DNA from 2 places in the Paraburkholderia sp. GAS32 genome. Region 2 is predicted to be linked to the other one. Evidence: riboswitches for the same ligand, from Rfam matches in the RefSeq annotation. Region 2 holds a riboswitch; the other holds the start of a gene.
What was found. Region 2 has a riboswitch for thiamine pyrophosphate ahead of P3T25_RS21265 (FAD-dependent oxidoreductase). Riboswitches for the same ligand answer to the same signal wherever they lie in the genome.
Positions count from the first base shown of each region.

Region 1 (8,031 bases), on a different contig from region 2:
CGCTTGAGCTTGCGCCTGGGCCTGCTGCTGTTGCGAGGTGGCCGAATCTCCGGCCGTCCCGAGGGGGACTTCCTGCTGGACGCCATTGGCCGGAACGGTGCCGTAAGCGTAATACGGGTAGTAGCCTGGATAGTAGCCGTAAGGGTAATAACAGCCGGACAGCGTCAGCACACAGGCCACGCCGGCCAGCGCGATGCCAGTTTGGGAAAGACGGGGCAAGCCGCGCGGCAGCCGCTGGCTGATTGCGCAAAGAGAGTTGCTGACGGGGGACTTCATGACGTGCTCCTGGTTACACCGGACGCCGCCATCCGGGGCGTAGTGGCTTGAGCTTACGCCGCGGCAGCGCCAACAGGATTGCAAAACCGTAACGGCTTATTTCACGTCATTGCAAAGCATTTCGCGAAGCACCCGGCATGGCGCTGGTTGCGTACGCTGCGTGCCCGCACGCTCGTCGGTGCGGGCAAGTTCGTTGTTGGCAGTTGATACATTTGGTGTCCTGCGCGGGCTTCCCATGAAAGCGTCGCCAGTGCGTGCTTGCGCTTACTTGCCGACCTGATTACCGATGATGCCGCCTGCTGCCGCACCGCCAATCGTCGACAGTGCATTGCCGCCGATCAGCCCGCCTGCGGCACCGCCTACACCCGCGCCGATCACCGTATCGCGTTGCCGCGTGGTCATGTTGTCACACGCGGAAAGACTTGCGACAACCGCGACGATCGCAGCGAACGTACCGAGTTGACGAATCGATTTCATGATGCTGACTCCATTCATTGTGTTTGGAAAATGCTTCGTGGAAGTGGACAAATCTCCCCCGTCCTTACATTTGATCTTATCGCCGCAGCCCGTATCCGGATGTGTGAGGTTGTCAGCAAGGTGTCGGTTTCGTAATCAAATGTTTCCCTTCTATCAGCATGCGGCGTGCCTGCCCGCGCAAAAATGCAAAAGCCCGCCAGTGGCGGGCTTCGGTGCTGCAATACCGTGACGCAGAAGGTTCGAATGGCGGGCGCGCGCTAATGCGCCCGCGATCCGTACCTTACTGCCGCTGATAGATCTCAGCGCCTTTCTTCATGAACTCGATCGACTTCACTTCCATGCCTTTTTTCAGCGCGTCGTCGTCGGAGAGACCTTGTTGCGCGGCGAATTCGCGCACGTCCTGCGTGATCTTCATCGAGCAGAAGTGCGGGCCGCACATCGAACAGAAGTGCGCGACCTTGGCCGAATCCTTCGGCAGCGTTTCGTCGTGGAATTCGCGTGCCTTGTCCGGGTCGAGACCGAGATTGAACTGGTCTTCCCAACGGAATTCGAAACGCGCCTTCGACAATGCGTTGTCACGCACCTGAGCGCCCGGATGGCCCTTCGCCAGATCGGCGGCGTGCGCGGCGAGCTTGTACGTGATGATGCCGGTCTTGACGTCGTCCTTGTTCGGCAGCCCAAGGTGTTCCTTCGGCGTGACGTAGCAGAGCATCGCCGTGCCGAACCAGCCGATCATCGCAGCGCCAATGCCCGAGGTGATGTGGTCGTAGCCCGGAGCGATATCAGTGGTCAACGGTCCCAGCGTGTAGAACGGTGCTTCGTCACACCATTCCAGTTGCAGGTCCATGTTTTCCTTGATCAACTGCATCGGCACGTGGCCGGGGCCTTCGATCATCGTCTGCACGTCGTGCTTCCACGCGATCTGTGTGAGTTCGCCGAGCGTCTTCAACTCGCCGAGTTGCGCTTCGTCGTTGGCATCGTAGATCGAGCCGGGACGCAGGCCGTCGCCGAGCGAGAAGGCTACGTCATACGCCTTCATGATTTCGCAGATGTCTTCGAAGTGCTCGTACAGGAAGCTTTCCTTGTGGTGAGCGAGGCACCACTTCGCCATGATCGAGCCGCCGCGCGAGACGATACCGGTCATGCGTTTCGCCGTCAGCGGCACGTATTGCAGACGCACACCCGCGTGAATCGTGAAGTAGTCGACGCCTTGTTCGGCCTGTTCGATCAGCGTGTCGCGGAAGATTTCCCACGTCAGGTCTTCAGCCTTGCCGTTGACCTTCTCCAAAGCCTGATAGATCGGCACCGTGCCGATCGGCACCGGCGAATTGCGGATGATCCACTCGCGCGTTTCGTGAATGTGCTTGCCGGTCGAGAGATCCATCACCGTGTCGCCGCCCCAGCGGATCGCCCAGGTCATCTTGTCGACTTCTTCGCCGATGGAGGAGGTCACCGCCGAGTTGCCGATGTTCGCATTCACCTTCACGAGGAAGTTACGGCCGATGATCATCGGCTCGCTTTCCGGGTGGTTGATGTTGTTCGGGATGATCGCGCGGCCGCGGGCGACTTCTTCGCGCACGAATTCCGCGGTGATTTCTTTCAGTCCGTCGGGACCGAAGGCGCTCGCGCCGAACGCCTGGCCCGGATGCTGGCGGCCCATCATCGCGGCGAGCTTTTCGCCGTTCGGACCGCTCGTCTTCAGGGTCTCCAGATACGCGGCGCGTTGCTGGTTCTCGCGAATCGCGATGTATTCCATCTCCGGCGTGATGATGCCGCGACGCGCGTAGTGCATCTGCGAGACGTTCTTGCCGGCGATGGCGCGGCGCGGCGTGCGGTGCAGGCCTTGGAAACGCAGATCGGCGGTCGCGGTATCGGCGGCGCGTTCGCGGCTGAAGTCGCTCGACAGGCCCGTCAGCGCTTCGGTGTCGCCGCGCTCTTCGATCCAGGCTTGACGCAGCGCGGGCAGACCGGCGCGGATGTCGATTTTGGCTTCCGGATCGGAATAGGGGCCCGACGTATCGTAGACGAAGACCGGCGGATTTTTCTCGCCGCCGAAGCTATCCGGCGTATCCGCCTGGGAAATTTCGCGCATCGGCACGCGGATATCGGGGCGCGAGCCGGTCACGTAAACCTTGCGGGAATTCGGCAGCGGCGCGACAGCGGCGGCATCGACGTGGGCGTCGGCGGAAAGGAACTTCGGATTGGCGTTCATGCGTATCTCCTCTGCAAAGCAATGTAGGGCCGCTAAGCAGGAGACGAGACGGAAGTTGTCGGAATTCGCGAGGGATGAAACGGTAGACCAGGTGCGAAATCCGTACGCTTCCCTGCGCTGGCATTATCCAGATCAGGTTCAAAGGGTATTTCTCACCCACGCAACACGGACCTCCAACCTCCGCGCTACGCAGGACCCCCGCGTTAGCAGCGCACACGATACACCGCCCGGGCGTTGCTTGGCAACCCGTCTTGAAAAAGTCAGATGTCGGAGATAACGCCGGTCAGCCACGCACTATTCTTATTGTGATAGGGCTGCCGGGGATGATGCGGCGCAGCAGTTCTGCGTCGCGAATGCGCTTCGCTTACAGCGTGAAATCGTCGGCAGCTTCGGGCTGGAACAGGATTTTTTCGAGCTTCAACACTTTCTCCGTGCCGCTCGGCGGCGTGAAGCGGATGCGTTCGCCGCGTTTGGCGCCGAGCAGCGCAAGGCCAACCGGCGAAAACACGTTCAGGCGGCCGTGTGCGAAATCCGCGTTGGGCGGATAGACAACCGTCCAGGTCATCTGCTCGCCGCTGGCTTCGTCGACCAGCGTGGCTTGCGAATTCATCGTGACGACGTTCGCGGGGATGTCGCGCGATTCGACGATCACGGCGCGTTCCAGGACGTCGTCGAGCATGTCTTGCAATTTGGCGTCGGCGCCGGGCGCGGCCGCGTGCTTTTCAAGACGGGCGACGTCGAGTTCGGTGAGGTAACAGGTTTTCGTCTTTTTCATGACGGGTTCTCCAATTCGATCTGCATGTAAAGGGACAGCGTGCGGATGAGATTTGCCCGGAGCCCGACGACGCGGCCCCGGTAATGGAGGGGAATTGCGTCAGGTCGGGCGCCGGGCGGCGAGAAGCGGGAGCGTTCGGGACGGCTGGCCGGCGTGAAGCGTCGCGATGTCCGCGCGCGCGCAACCGGTTGCGCGGCGGGGGCGCAAGCGGGTGAGGGCTCGGGAGAACGGAACGCGCATCGGGATAGCCGGCAGAGTGCGAAAAGTATTGGGGGAGCGTCGGAAGAAAAGCCTGATCGACGCAATCGAAAGGTGAATGTTAGCACGGGCCGGGTGTCTCTTTAATTGCCGCCGGGAGGTGCCGTGGATACGCGCTGCGGCGTGTCGATACCGCACTTGGTCATTCAAGGCCGTCGCCGCGCTGCCGTTAATCCGCCTGTAGGGGCGGCCGTTGCCCAGTCGAGCGACCGGCGGTGGGCAGCGCGTCAATGGCGCGATGCGGTTTGAGACGGCTTAAGGAGAGTGCTGATGAAAACGGGAATGGGGCGGTTTGGGGGGCTCAGCGCGGTCGCGGCGACGGCAACGCTGGTTGCGCTGGTTGCAGCGCCAATGTCGGCGGTGGCCGCGAATGGTGGAACGATCAGCTTTTCGGGCGCGATCGTGGCGCCACAACTGGCGATTTCGGCGGCGCCGGCCGGGGCACGTGTCGATGCCAGGGGCGCGCGGCTCGAGCAGTCGGGTTCAGCGGTCATGCTGACCTTTAGCGCCGCGCCGGGCGTGGCGACGGGCGCCGATGTCGCGCTTCAGGTGAACAGCGGCGCGACGGCGCGTAATGGTAATGCGCTGGGTGATGCGCTGACTGAGCGTTTTGTCGACAGCCATGGACGCGTGTTTCGCGCGGGCAGTGATGGGCACTACCGGGTTGGCCGCGATGGCGGGGTGTTGTCGCTTGCACCGAAGAATGCGGGGCAGGATACCCGGGTGACGGTTGTCGTGAGTTACGACTGAGGCACCCTCCGCGGGGCGCTTTGGGGCGGTTCGCCCGCAAGCGTACAGACACGCCGCGCCCCGCGGGGTATAAACAGCATGGAACGGTCTCGACCGTAGGCGCACGACCCGAACAAAAATAAAAAATCAAAATCGGCTGTCATAAGCGGTCTCGTGGTTCGACAAACGTGCAGATCCTGATGGAGCACGCCATGCAAACCGCACGAACCCGCCGAGACAATCGGCATGTCACGCGCGCAATCGCGCTAGCCGTAGCGCTGACAACCCTCTCCGCCAGTGGCCTTGCAAGCGCGGCCGGCGCCGTGTGCACGTCGCATAGCCCATCGCACCGCGTAGCGCTGGTGGAGCTCTACAGCAGCGAAGGCTGCAATAGCTGCCCGCCCGCCGACAACTGGCTGGGCCAGTGGAAAAACAGCGGTGCAACCCAAAGCATCGTGCCATTGGCGCTGCACGTGGACTACTGGAATAGCCTCGGCTGGACCGACCGCTTCTCGCAACATCGCTTTACTGAGCGTCAGCAAACCCTCACTGACCTCGCTGGTGGCCACACCATCTACACGCCCGAAATCTTCGTATCGGGCCGCGAACTGCGTAGCTGGTCGCAACGCGACAGTTTCCAGAGCCGCGTCGGCCAGGTCGTCGCCGAACCGGCGCAGGCGAACGTGGCGCTTGAACTGAAACCCCAGGCGAAGGGCGCCTTCAATGTCGATGCGCAATTCACCAGCAAGGCGGCAGACACCACGGCCCCACTGAACGCCTATGTCGCGGTCTACCAGAACGCGTTGAACTCGCAGGTCAGAGCAGGGGAAAACAGCGGCGCAACGCTGCATCACGAACGCGTCGTGCGGCAATGGATCGGCCCCGTGCCGCTGGTTGCCGGTAACGCGCAGATCCGCCGCGATATCCGCATCGACGATGCCGATGCTAACGCCCCGGCTGACCACTTCGGCGTCGTCGCCTTCGTCGAAAACGCTGCGACCGGCGACGTGTTGCAAGTGGGCGAGCTCGCTGCCTGCAACTGATCGCGCGACGACCCCGCAGCGCTCCCCATTTCATCGGAGATTCTCATGGCCACGCCTCATGCTCTTAGCAAAACCGCTCCGCCCGCCACGCCGAAGAGCGGCACGATTCATCCGGTGTGGGTGCGCGTCACGCATTGGCTCAACGCACTCGCGGCCATTCTGATGATGCTGTCCGGCTGGCGCATCTATGACGCCTCGCCGATCTTCAAAGGCTTCACGTTCCCCACGGGAATCACGCTCGGCGGCTGGCTCGGCGGCGCGCTGCAATGGCACTTCGCGGCGATGTGGCTGCTGGTCTTCAACGGCTTGCTGTATCTCGTGCTGAATCTGGCCAGCGGGCGCTTCGTGCGCAAGTTCCTGCCGGTCTCGCCGCGCGCCGTGCTGCACGACTTCATCGCCGCGCTGACCGGCAAGCTCTCGCACGCCGATCTGCGCGTCTACAACGCGGTGCAGAAATTCGCTTATCTGTTTGTCGTCTGCGATCTGATCGTTCTCGTACTCTCGGGCCTCGCGATCTGGAAATCGGTGCAGTTTCCGCTGCTGCGCGAGCTGATGGGCGGCTACGACAACGCACGCATCGTCCACTTCTGCGCCATGTCACTGATGGCCGCGTTCATCGCCGTGCATCTGGTGATGGTGGCCCTCGTGCCGCGCTCGCTGCTGGCGATGCTGCGCGGACGCTAAGCGGCTGACCCACGGATATGCAAAGCCTAAGGACATCGAATCATGACCACGCCTGATACAAAACTCGATCGAAAGCTTGCCGCTATGCCTGACAACACGCTCGACCGCGAATCGATCCTGATCGACGCACGGCGCGAACTCGCGATGCCGTCGCGGCGCCTGTTCGGCAAGCGGCTTCTGACGCTCGGCGGCCTGTCGATGCTGACGGGTTGCTCGCTCACCGACAACGATTCTGTCAACGCGTTCCTGACGGCCGTGTCGCGCCTGAACGACCGCGCACAAGCCGCGCTGTTCGATCCAAAGCAACTCGCGCCAACCTACACGGAAGCGCAAATCACGCGGCCGTTTCCGTTCAATGCGTTCTACGGTATCGACGACGTCCCCGATGTCAACCCCTCCGACTACAAGCTGAAGATCAGCGGCCTCGTCACCGGTCAGCGCGTCTGGACCTTGCCCGAGTTGTACGCGCTGCCGCATGCCGAGCAGATCACGCGGCATATCTGCGTGGAAGGGTGGAGCGCGATCGGCCGCTGGGGCGGCACGCCGTTTGCCGATTTTCTGCGGCGCATCGGTGCGGACACGAGCGCGAAGTACGTCGGCTTCAAATGCGCCGACGACTACTACGAAAGCATCGACATGCCGACCGCGCTGCATCCGCAAACGCTGCTCACATTTTCGTACGACGGCGAACGCCTGCCCGCGAAATACGGCTTCCCGATGAAGCTGCGCATGCCGACCAAGCTCGGCTACAAGAATCCGAAACACATCGTCGAGATGTTCGTCACCAACACGTATCCCGGCGGCTATTGGGTCGACCAGGGCTACAACTGGTTCGGAGGCTCTTGACGCGCGCGGGTCGGCGCGTGCAATGCCGGACGCGCGACCCCGGGCGGCAGAAGCTTCGGAAGTACCCCGGCACAAGGTAGAAACCAGAAGCCGGGTCAGATTCATCCACCACAAAACGGAGTCATCCCATGAAAAAGTTCGCAATCGCAGCAATGGCCGTCGCCCTCCTGACCAGCGGCGGCGCCGCGTTCGCCCAGGCAAGTGGCGCAATGTCCAACGATGCGATGTCCAAGGACACGATGTCGAAGGATTCGATGTCCAAAGACACCATGTCGAAAGACAGCATGAAGAAGGACACGATGAAGCACGACAAGATGAAAAAGGGCAGCGACGCGATGGGCATGAAGCACGAAGCATCGGGCGCCATGGCCAACTGAGCGTTGCCGGCGATGCCGGTTGCATAGCTTGAGCGCCGGTGTTGCAGGTGAGCCCAAAGCCGGGGATACGTCCCCGGCTTTTCTGTTGCATGTACGCAAAAAAGTTACGATTCTTTCAGGCGACGCGGTGGGCGCTTACTGCATAATGCGATGCGCGCCGAACATTTGGCGTGTGTCAGCCGTGGCTCGATTTCCATCGATCTCCGCGGCGTTGTGGCCCCATTGGCCATCTATCGTCCTTCCGTTCCACCGACATGTCCGCCAGCCTCGCCCGTCAGACCGCATCGCCGATGCGGTGTCCGCCATCCCGTCACAGGGTCTTCTGCGGGGGCGCAGCACCTCGAGCGGCATGGG
Region 1 is NZ_JBNPVS010000020.1:88,134-96,164, reverse strand. It holds gene P3T25_RS23595 (hypothetical protein) at 1-276, opposite strand, end outside; gene P3T25_RS23590 (glycine zipper 2TM domain-containing protein) at 541-753, opposite strand; gene thiC (phosphomethylpyrimidine synthase ThiC) at 1,034-2,965, opposite strand; TPP riboswitch at 3,057-3,175, opposite strand; gene P3T25_RS23580 (GreA/GreB family elongation factor) at 3,330-3,740, opposite strand; gene P3T25_RS23575 (hypothetical protein) at 4,269-4,748, shown strand; gene P3T25_RS23570 (DUF1223 domain-containing protein) at 4,940-5,770, shown strand; gene P3T25_RS23565 (cytochrome b/b6 domain-containing protein) at 5,816-6,454, shown strand; gene P3T25_RS23560 (molybdopterin-dependent oxidoreductase) at 6,497-7,300, shown strand; gene P3T25_RS23555 (pentapeptide MXKDX repeat protein) at 7,429-7,677, shown strand.
Region 1: linked by a shared signal. The riboswitch ahead of thiC (phosphomethylpyrimidine synthase ThiC) and the one ahead of P3T25_RS21265 (FAD-dependent oxidoreductase) in region 2 are both predicted to bind thiamine pyrophosphate.

Region 2 (8,031 bases):
AGCGCGACGGTCACCATGCCGGGCTGCGCCGCGTCGATCGAATCGGACAGCGATTGCAGCGATGGATAGCGCGAGGTGCCGAGCAGCACACGGCTCGCGAAAGTCTGGCCGTAGAGCGTGAGCGCGTCGGCGGTTTGGGGGGCAGTCATTTGCATAATCCTGGTCTCCGGCAAGGCGTGGCGCGGGGCTTAACCGCCGGCCACGGGTTGCACGACATCGAGCTTGTCGCCCGGCTGCAGCGCGCGCGCCGCATGCTGGGTACGTGCGACGAAGTCGCCGTTCAGCGCGACCGCGAATGGTGGACGCGCGCCGAACGCGGCAAGCGCATCGGCGACAGTCGCGCCTTCGGGCAACGACAACGACTTTTGATTGATATGAATGTCCATGGTGTTCGAATACGGTTCAATCGAGTGGGGCAGCGGCGCGCGCTTGTTTATCCCGCGGCTATTTCGCCAGCAGGCGCGCAACGCTCATGCCGGCTCCCGCGTGGAGTCCAGTTGAAACAGCTCGCTCCAGCGCGCGGCACTTTGCCAGTCGGCGAAAGCATCGGCGTCGCCAATGCGGCCGTCGAGCAGCGCCGCGGCGAAGCGCACGGCTTCGTCGGCGACTTCGGGCACGATCATGTAGCCGTGCCGGTACAGGCCGTTCACGCGCAATGTCTGCGCGCCATCCCACAGCAAGGCCGGACGGTGGTCCGGCAAAGTCGGGCGGCACTGCGAATTCAGTTCGAGGATGCGTGCCTCGCCGAAGCCGGGATGCACGGAAAACGCAGCGCTCAGCAACTCGAGCGCCGAGCGCACGCTGACCGGCGACATGTCCTCGCCTTCCACTTCGGTGGCGCCGATCACGTAGAGATCGTCCTGCTTCGGCGCGATATACAGCGGGTAGCGCGGATGCAGCAGGCGCACCGGCCGCGTCAGCTTGATACCGGGCGCATGCACGCGTACAACTTCGCCGCGAATGCCGCGCAGCGTGGGCAGCACAGACTTCGCGCCCAACCCACGGCAGTCGATCGTAATGCGTGCGGACGGCAGCGCATGATCGTCGACCGGCGTGTTCCAGTGCGTTTCGACACCGCGCTGGGCGAGGCCCGCGGCGAGCGCGGTCAGCACCTGACGGTTATCCAGTTGGCCTTCGCGCGGCAGCAACCAGCCCTGGTTGAAGCGGCCCGCCAATGCGGGCTCGGCGGCGCCGATCTGAGCGCCCGCCAGCGTCACGAAACCGCCGTCGAGCAATTCAGCAGGCGCGTTCGAGCGCACCCGGCGTTCGAACAGTGGCGCTTCGGTGCGGTCGGCGTGATGCCATACGACGAGCGTGCCATTGCGCTGGAAGAACACTGGTTCGGGCAATTCGGCCAGCACTCGCGGCCAGGAATCGAGCGAACTCGCGCCGAGACGGGTGATCAGCAGTTCAGCACTGGCGGCTTCGGCCAGCGGCGCCAGCATGGCGGCGGCGACCCAGGCCGCCGCTTGCGTACCTGCAGCATCGCCGCGCTCATAGAGCGCCACGCGATGCCCTTCACCGGCGAGACGCCACGCGACGAGGCGCCCGCACAGCCCACCGCCGAGCACGGCGAAATCGGGTTGAGCAGAACGATTCATCGCGCGCACTCCGAGTCACAGCGGCAAGCAACGCTAAAGCAGCACGGCGCGCGAACACAACCGACGAAAGCGTGGCGAAGAGCAAAACACATGTCTGAAGAATAGGCGGTCATCGAGTCCTTTCCGTACGGCAAAGAAACGCACGTACCCAGGACGAAACCGGCGGGTGAGGCCGGCCGGGCAATAAGCACGTCCAATGACGGACGCCGCCCGGCGGGGAATGGAAGACTGGCTGCTTCCGGAAACTTCCCGCGCCGGTATTACCCGGATCGGGTGCAAAGGGTCTCTCTCAGCCTCGCCGCCGCTGCATGAAAATCACGCAGCCTGTGGGCAAAGCACCCCTGTTTCGTCGAAGGTCATTAGACCATAAAAGGCGCAGCGCCCGCAAACCAACGGCCTCTGCGGGCACACGCCGTTGATCCGTCACTATCTTTCGATTCATCAATACGGCCGACTGCAACGCTCTGGCACAATGCCAGGACCGGATGCCGCTGGCGCGCGGGTGACATGCTTCGCCGCCCGAGCGCCAGCGGCATCGAGGCGGGACCTCTGAGCGGAAATTAATTTTCACTTAAGGGCTTCGCGCCAGAATCGGGCGCTTACCCGGACGTGCGTTCGTCGAGCACGACGCCCGGGGCACGCACCGCAAACCCGCCGTGGGGCCGGCCCGACTGGGGCCCGCCCGGCACGGGCCAGCACTTCACCAGGATGCTCATGACACCGAATACCGCTTCCAGCCCCGCGCTGCCGCCGGACGATAAAGTCTCCGCATGGAGCCTGATCAAACCTTACTGGGTTTCCGAAGAACGAAAAACGGCGTGGGGGCTGCTCATCGCGATCATCGTTATGAATCTGCTCGTCGTGTGGATCAACGTGCGCCTGAACCGCTGGAGCGCCGACTTCTACAACGCGCTGCAGACCAAGAACGTCCACGACTTCCCGCATCTGCTGATGGTGTTCTCGGGGCTTGCGTTCGGCTTCATCATTCTGGCCGTGTACGGCCGCTATCTGCGCCAGATGCTCGGCTTCCGCTGGCGCCAGTGGCTGACCACGCGCTATCTCAACGAGTGGCTGCACGACAGCGCCTTCTACCGTATCGAACGCGACCGGCTCGCTGACAACCCCGACCAGCGGATCAGCGACGACCTGCAATCGTTCGCCACCACCACGCTCTCGCTGACGCTCGACCTGCTGTCCACGGTCGTCACGCTGGTGTCGTTCATCACGATCCTGTGGTCGCTGGCCGGTGCGCTGACCGTCTCGCTCGGCGGCATGCCGATACAGATTCCGGGCTACATGGTGTGGGCCGCGGCGCTGTACGCGGTGGTCGGCTCGCTGATCATCCAGAAGGTCGGCCATCCGCTCGTGTCGATCAATTACCAGGCGCAGAAAGTCGAGGCGGATTTCCGTTTCGGCCTGATCCGTCTGCGTGAAAACGCCGAGCAGATCGCCTTCTACGATGGTATGGAGACCGAGAAGAAGAACACCCAATCGCTGTTTGGCCGCATCCGCGACAACTGGTGGCAGGTGATGAAGTACACCAAGCGGCTCACCTTCGTGCTGAGCTTCTATGGCCAGATCGCGATCATCTTTCCGCTGGTGGTGGCAGCACCCCGTTACTTCGCGGGCGCTTTCACGTTCGGCGTGCTGATGCAGATTTCGAGCGCATTCGGTACCGTCAGCGATTCGTTTTCGTGGTTCATCAACAGTTACGGCACCTTGGTCGAGTGGCGCGCTACCGTGAACCGGTTGCGTGAATTCAGCCGCGTCGTGCATGCGCCGCGTTTGAAGGAATCAGTGTCGCCCGCCACCGCGCACGGCGGCATCAACCTGCATTTTGTCGACGAAGACAAGCTCTCCACAGATGGCCTTCAGCTTGCGCTGCCGAACGGCAACCCGCTGTCGCGCATCCGCGATATCGCGATCACGCCGGGCTCGCGCTGGCTGGTGCGTGGTCCGTCCGGCTCGGGCAAGAGCACGCTGATGCGCGCACTCGCCGGCTTGTGGCCGTTCGGCGACGGCTCAATCGACGCACCGGTCAACGCGCGCATGATGTTCATCCCGCAGGTCAGCTACATGCCGATTGGCACGCTGAAAGCCGCGCTCACCTATCCGTCCTCTGCTGACACCTACACCGACGAAGAATGCCGCGAAGCGCTCGTCACCTGCCACCTGTCGGAATACGCGGACCGCCTGCAGGAATCGGGACACTGGACACGCGTTCTCTCGCCGGGCGAACAACAACGTCTCGCCGGCGCCCGTGTGCTGCTGCACAAGCCGGACTATCTGTTCCTCGACGAAGCAACCAGCGCGCTCGATTCGGAAAACGAAGCACGCCTCTATCACCTGTTCACCGAGCGACTGCCGCAGGCGGCGATCGTGAGCGTCGCACATCGCGAATCGCTGGCGGCGTTCCATGGCGAAACGCTCGACGTCGAGCGCTCGGGCGAACCGATTGCCGCGTGAACAGCGTGAACAGCATGAACAACGCGAGCGACATGAGCGGCACCGGTGACGCGAGCAGCACGACCGGCATGAGCGGTGCCGAACTCGATCGGGTCGTCCTGATCACCGGCGCGGGCTCCGGCATCGGCGCCGCACTGGCCCGGCGCATCGCCGCGCCGCGCACCGCGTTGATGCTGCACGCCCGCGGCGCCGACGACGAAGCGCGCCAGCGTCTTACACAAGTCGCCGCCGATTGCAGCGCAAACGGCGCGCGCTGCGCGACGGTATTCGGCGATCTCGCCGAACGCGGCGCCGCCGAGCACGTGATTCATCAAACGCTCGCGAGCTTCGGCGCGCTTGATCAGTTGGTAGCGAACGCCGGCCACGCGCAACGGCAAACGCTCAACGCACTCGACGCTGACGTGTTCAGCGCCGCCTTCGCCGCCATGCCGGCCGCGTTCGCCGCGCTCGTCAAGCGTGCAACGCCCGCCCTGGAAACCTCGAAGCGCGGTCGCGTGGTCGCGCTCAGTTCGTTCGTCGCGCATCGCTATCGCGTGGATGCGCCGTTCGCCGCAACGGCTGCAGCGAAAGCGGCGCTCGAGTCACTGGCTAAAACCGCAGCCGCCGAACTTGCGCCGCATGGCGTGACGGTCAATTGCGTGGCGCCCGGCTATACCCGTAAAGATCGCGGCCCAAGTGCCGATAATGCATCGGTGTGGACTCGCGCCGCCGAAGCGACACCGCTCGGTCACGTCGCCGAGCCCGCGGATATCGCCGCGCTGATCGCCTTCCTGCTCTCCGACGAAGCGCGTCACATCACCGGCCAGGTGATCCATATCGACGGCGGCCTGACGCTCGGCTAGGCAGCACGCCGCAACATCCGGAAACACGCGAGAACAGTTCGAAAGCATTTGCGAAGCGGGCAAGCTGTTCCGCGCTTTGAAAATCCCCTGTAGCAGCGACGATAGTCGTGCGGGCTGTACCATGCGCCGCCCGCCCCGCCCCTCACTGCTACTGGACTCTCCGCACATGTCATTCGATCGCCGCTTCCATCCTTTGACCCAGCGCGCAGCGCTTGCGCTTGGCGCAGCCCTGCTGCTCACGAGCGCCGCGTACGCTGCGCAAGCCACCCAGCCCAATGAGCCGGCGGATGTTTGCCCCGCGCTCAAACACATCGTCGACGCACCCGATTTCAAGCAGTTGCACGCGCAACCTGCCGCGCAACTGCCGGGCGTATCGGCCGTGGACGACTGCCGCGCCAACACGCACGCCTACGATTGCCACTGGCGCGCACACTGGCAAGCCGACGGTGTCGTCAACGATCCGCTCGAAGAATTCGGCGCCGATATCGCTGCCTGCTTTCCCAACGTCGTGCACGACGTCAACACGCCGACGCGTCAACATTTCATCGTGACCACCGAAGATCGGCGCGTGAACGTGACGGCCAGCGTGCAAGGGCAAAACGAACTGCGCCTGCGCGTCACGCGCTGAGCGTCGGCCGTTTTTGCCACGTTCCGCTGCTTTTCCGCTGAGACCCGTTGTCATTCGCCGCACTTCCTCACCGCCACAAGGCACCGCATCATGACCTCTATGCCGAGCTTGTGCGCTTACGCTTTCACGCGGGCCCCAATGGCCGCGTGGGTCATGTTGCGGCGGCCTTGTGCGTGGCTCGCCGCCTCGGCGACCCTCGCATTCGGTCTGAACGGCTGCGCGTGGACGCTGATCTCGGCGGCCGACGCCACCGGCTCCGTGATTCAGGCCGGCTACGCGATCGCGGCGAACTACTCGTCGCCGACCTTCGTCAACGGCCGGCCGGCGAACGTGCATAACGTCTGCATCGAAGTGAATCAGACTGTGACGGTCGGCGATTTCGTGCCGGCGCTGCAGCTTGCGCTCGACCGGCGCGGTATTCGTTCGGACGTCTACAATCCGGGCACCTCACCCGCCGTATGCGAAGCGCGCCTCGTCTACAACGCCGCGATCGACTACGGCCGCCGTTCGTTCAGCGACGAAACGATCCAGTATCTGTCGATCATCGATCTGACGCTGATCCAGCACGGGCGCATTCTCGTCACCGCGCGTTACCAGACCGGCGGCCTCAACACCGACCGCTTCTCTACCGCCTCGACCAAGCTCAATGGTCTGATCGACAAGATGGTGGTCGATCAGACCGATCTGGCCCGGCAGCCGATGCAGACCATCCAGACGTCGCTGGCAAACTAGGCGCACGGCCTGCTTGCTTTCTCTTACGCGAGCAAGGATTCGAAAGCGTTTCGCGCTTTGCGCCGCGCGCGTGGATCACTAAGATGACCTGGATGAACCAATCCATTCTGGTCGTCGACGACGACCCCGTCGTACGCGAGCTCGTCAGCGAATATCTGCTGGGGCGTGGCTTCAAGGTGTCCACGCTCGAACACGGCATGGCGCTGCAGCGCAGCTTGCAGGACGAGCGTCCCGCGCTGGTCGTGCTCGACATCATGATGCCGGAGCTCGACGGCATTAGCGCGTTGCGTGCATTGCGCGTCGCCGGCGACGATATTCCTGTGATCCTGCTAACCGCGCGCGCCGATCCGATCGACCGCGTGATCGGCCTCGAACTCGGCGCCGACGATTATCTCGGCAAGCCATTCGAACCGAGCGAGCTGGTCGCGCGGATTCGCACGGTCCTGCGCCGCCGCGGCACGATTGCGCCGAGCGCGCCGGAGCAACGCGCGCCCTATCGTTTCGGTCGTTTCGAGGTGAATTTTCCGGCGCGCGAATTGCGCCGCGACGGTGAGCGGATTGCGCTGCGTTCGAGCGAATTCGCGATGCTCAAGGTGTTCGTCACGCACGCGATGAGCGTACTCACGCGCGCGCAGTTGCTGGAGAAACTGCACGGCAATAGCGAGGTGCATCGCAACCGCAGCCTTGACGTCTCGATCTGGCGTTTGCGGCGGCTGATCGAAGTGGATCCGTCCGAGCCTCGCTATGTGCAGACCGTCTGGGGACGCGGCTACGTGTTCGTGCCGGACGGTGAAATCGGCGCAGCGGAACGTAACGCGCCACCGCTTGCGTGATGTTTGCCTGGCGAGACCTCGGCGCCAGGCCTCGGACTTAGGTAAACCTACGCGGCGTGTCTCGCATCTCGCGCACACCGCGTCGACGCTAGAACGTCAGCACGCTCAGAAACATTCTCTGCAGCCAGCCCATCGTGGTGGAGTCGGACACCATCCCCACGCCGGCCTGCTCGATGCGCGCATTCGCGACCTTGCTCGACGCCACATAGTTGCCTGCTTCGATATCCTTCGGATTGACGATGCCCGACAGGCGCAAGCGGTCGCGGTTGCCGCTCATCGCGATCACCTTCTCGCCCGACACCACCAGATTGCCGGTCGACATCGTCCCGATCACGGTCACGGCCAACGTGCCGGTCATGCCGCTGACGTCGGTGAGACTGCCCTGCCCCTTGTAGTCAGTACTGGCCGAGCCGATGTTGAACAGCCTCGCGAGCCGCGCGGCTGCGTTGGTCGACTGATCGGCTGCAGTCGCGGTGATGCTGCTCGAACGGCTCGCGGCAGCGGTCGCGCTATTGTTGCCGCTGTACGATTCCGACAAGCGGATCGTCAGCACATCGCCGATATGCTGCGCACGCGGTGTTTCGTAGAGCAGCAAGGGCGCGCCGGCCTGATAGATCGCGCCCTGCGAATTGACGTTCAGCGGCGCCGACGCGAGCGGCGGCGACATCGGCGTTTCGACGATTGACGGCTGTTGGCCGCTCCCGCAAGCCGCGAGGCAGGCCGCCACGCCTAGCGCGACAGTGAGACGTAGCGCAGTCATGCATGCTCCTTGGCCGGGTCGGCCGGGTAAAAAACGGACTTTGCAGTCGTGGTGCCGATGCTTTGTTCAACGATGCAATCTGAGCCACGCATGCGCCCGCAACCAGCGCGACAGGTGAGGCGGCACATCACCCCGCCTCGGCGCCGCTCGCCTGCCATTGCCGCACGAC
Region 2 is NZ_JBNPVS010000017.1:82,485-90,515, forward strand. It holds gene P3T25_RS21255 (thiazole synthase) at 1-149, opposite strand, end outside; gene thiS (sulfur carrier protein ThiS) at 189-386, opposite strand; gene P3T25_RS21265 (FAD-dependent oxidoreductase) at 471-1,601, opposite strand; TPP riboswitch at 1,831-1,954, opposite strand; gene P3T25_RS21270 (ABC transporter ATP-binding protein/permease) at 2,316-4,067, shown strand; gene P3T25_RS21275 (SDR family NAD(P)-dependent oxidoreductase) at 4,136-4,909, shown strand; gene P3T25_RS21280 (hypothetical protein) at 5,076-5,537, shown strand; gene P3T25_RS21285 (hypothetical protein) at 5,628-6,269, shown strand; gene P3T25_RS21290 (response regulator) at 6,362-7,102, shown strand; gene P3T25_RS21295 (flagellar basal body L-ring protein FlgH) at 7,191-7,862, opposite strand; gene P3T25_RS21300 (hypothetical protein) at 7,990-8,031, opposite strand, start outside.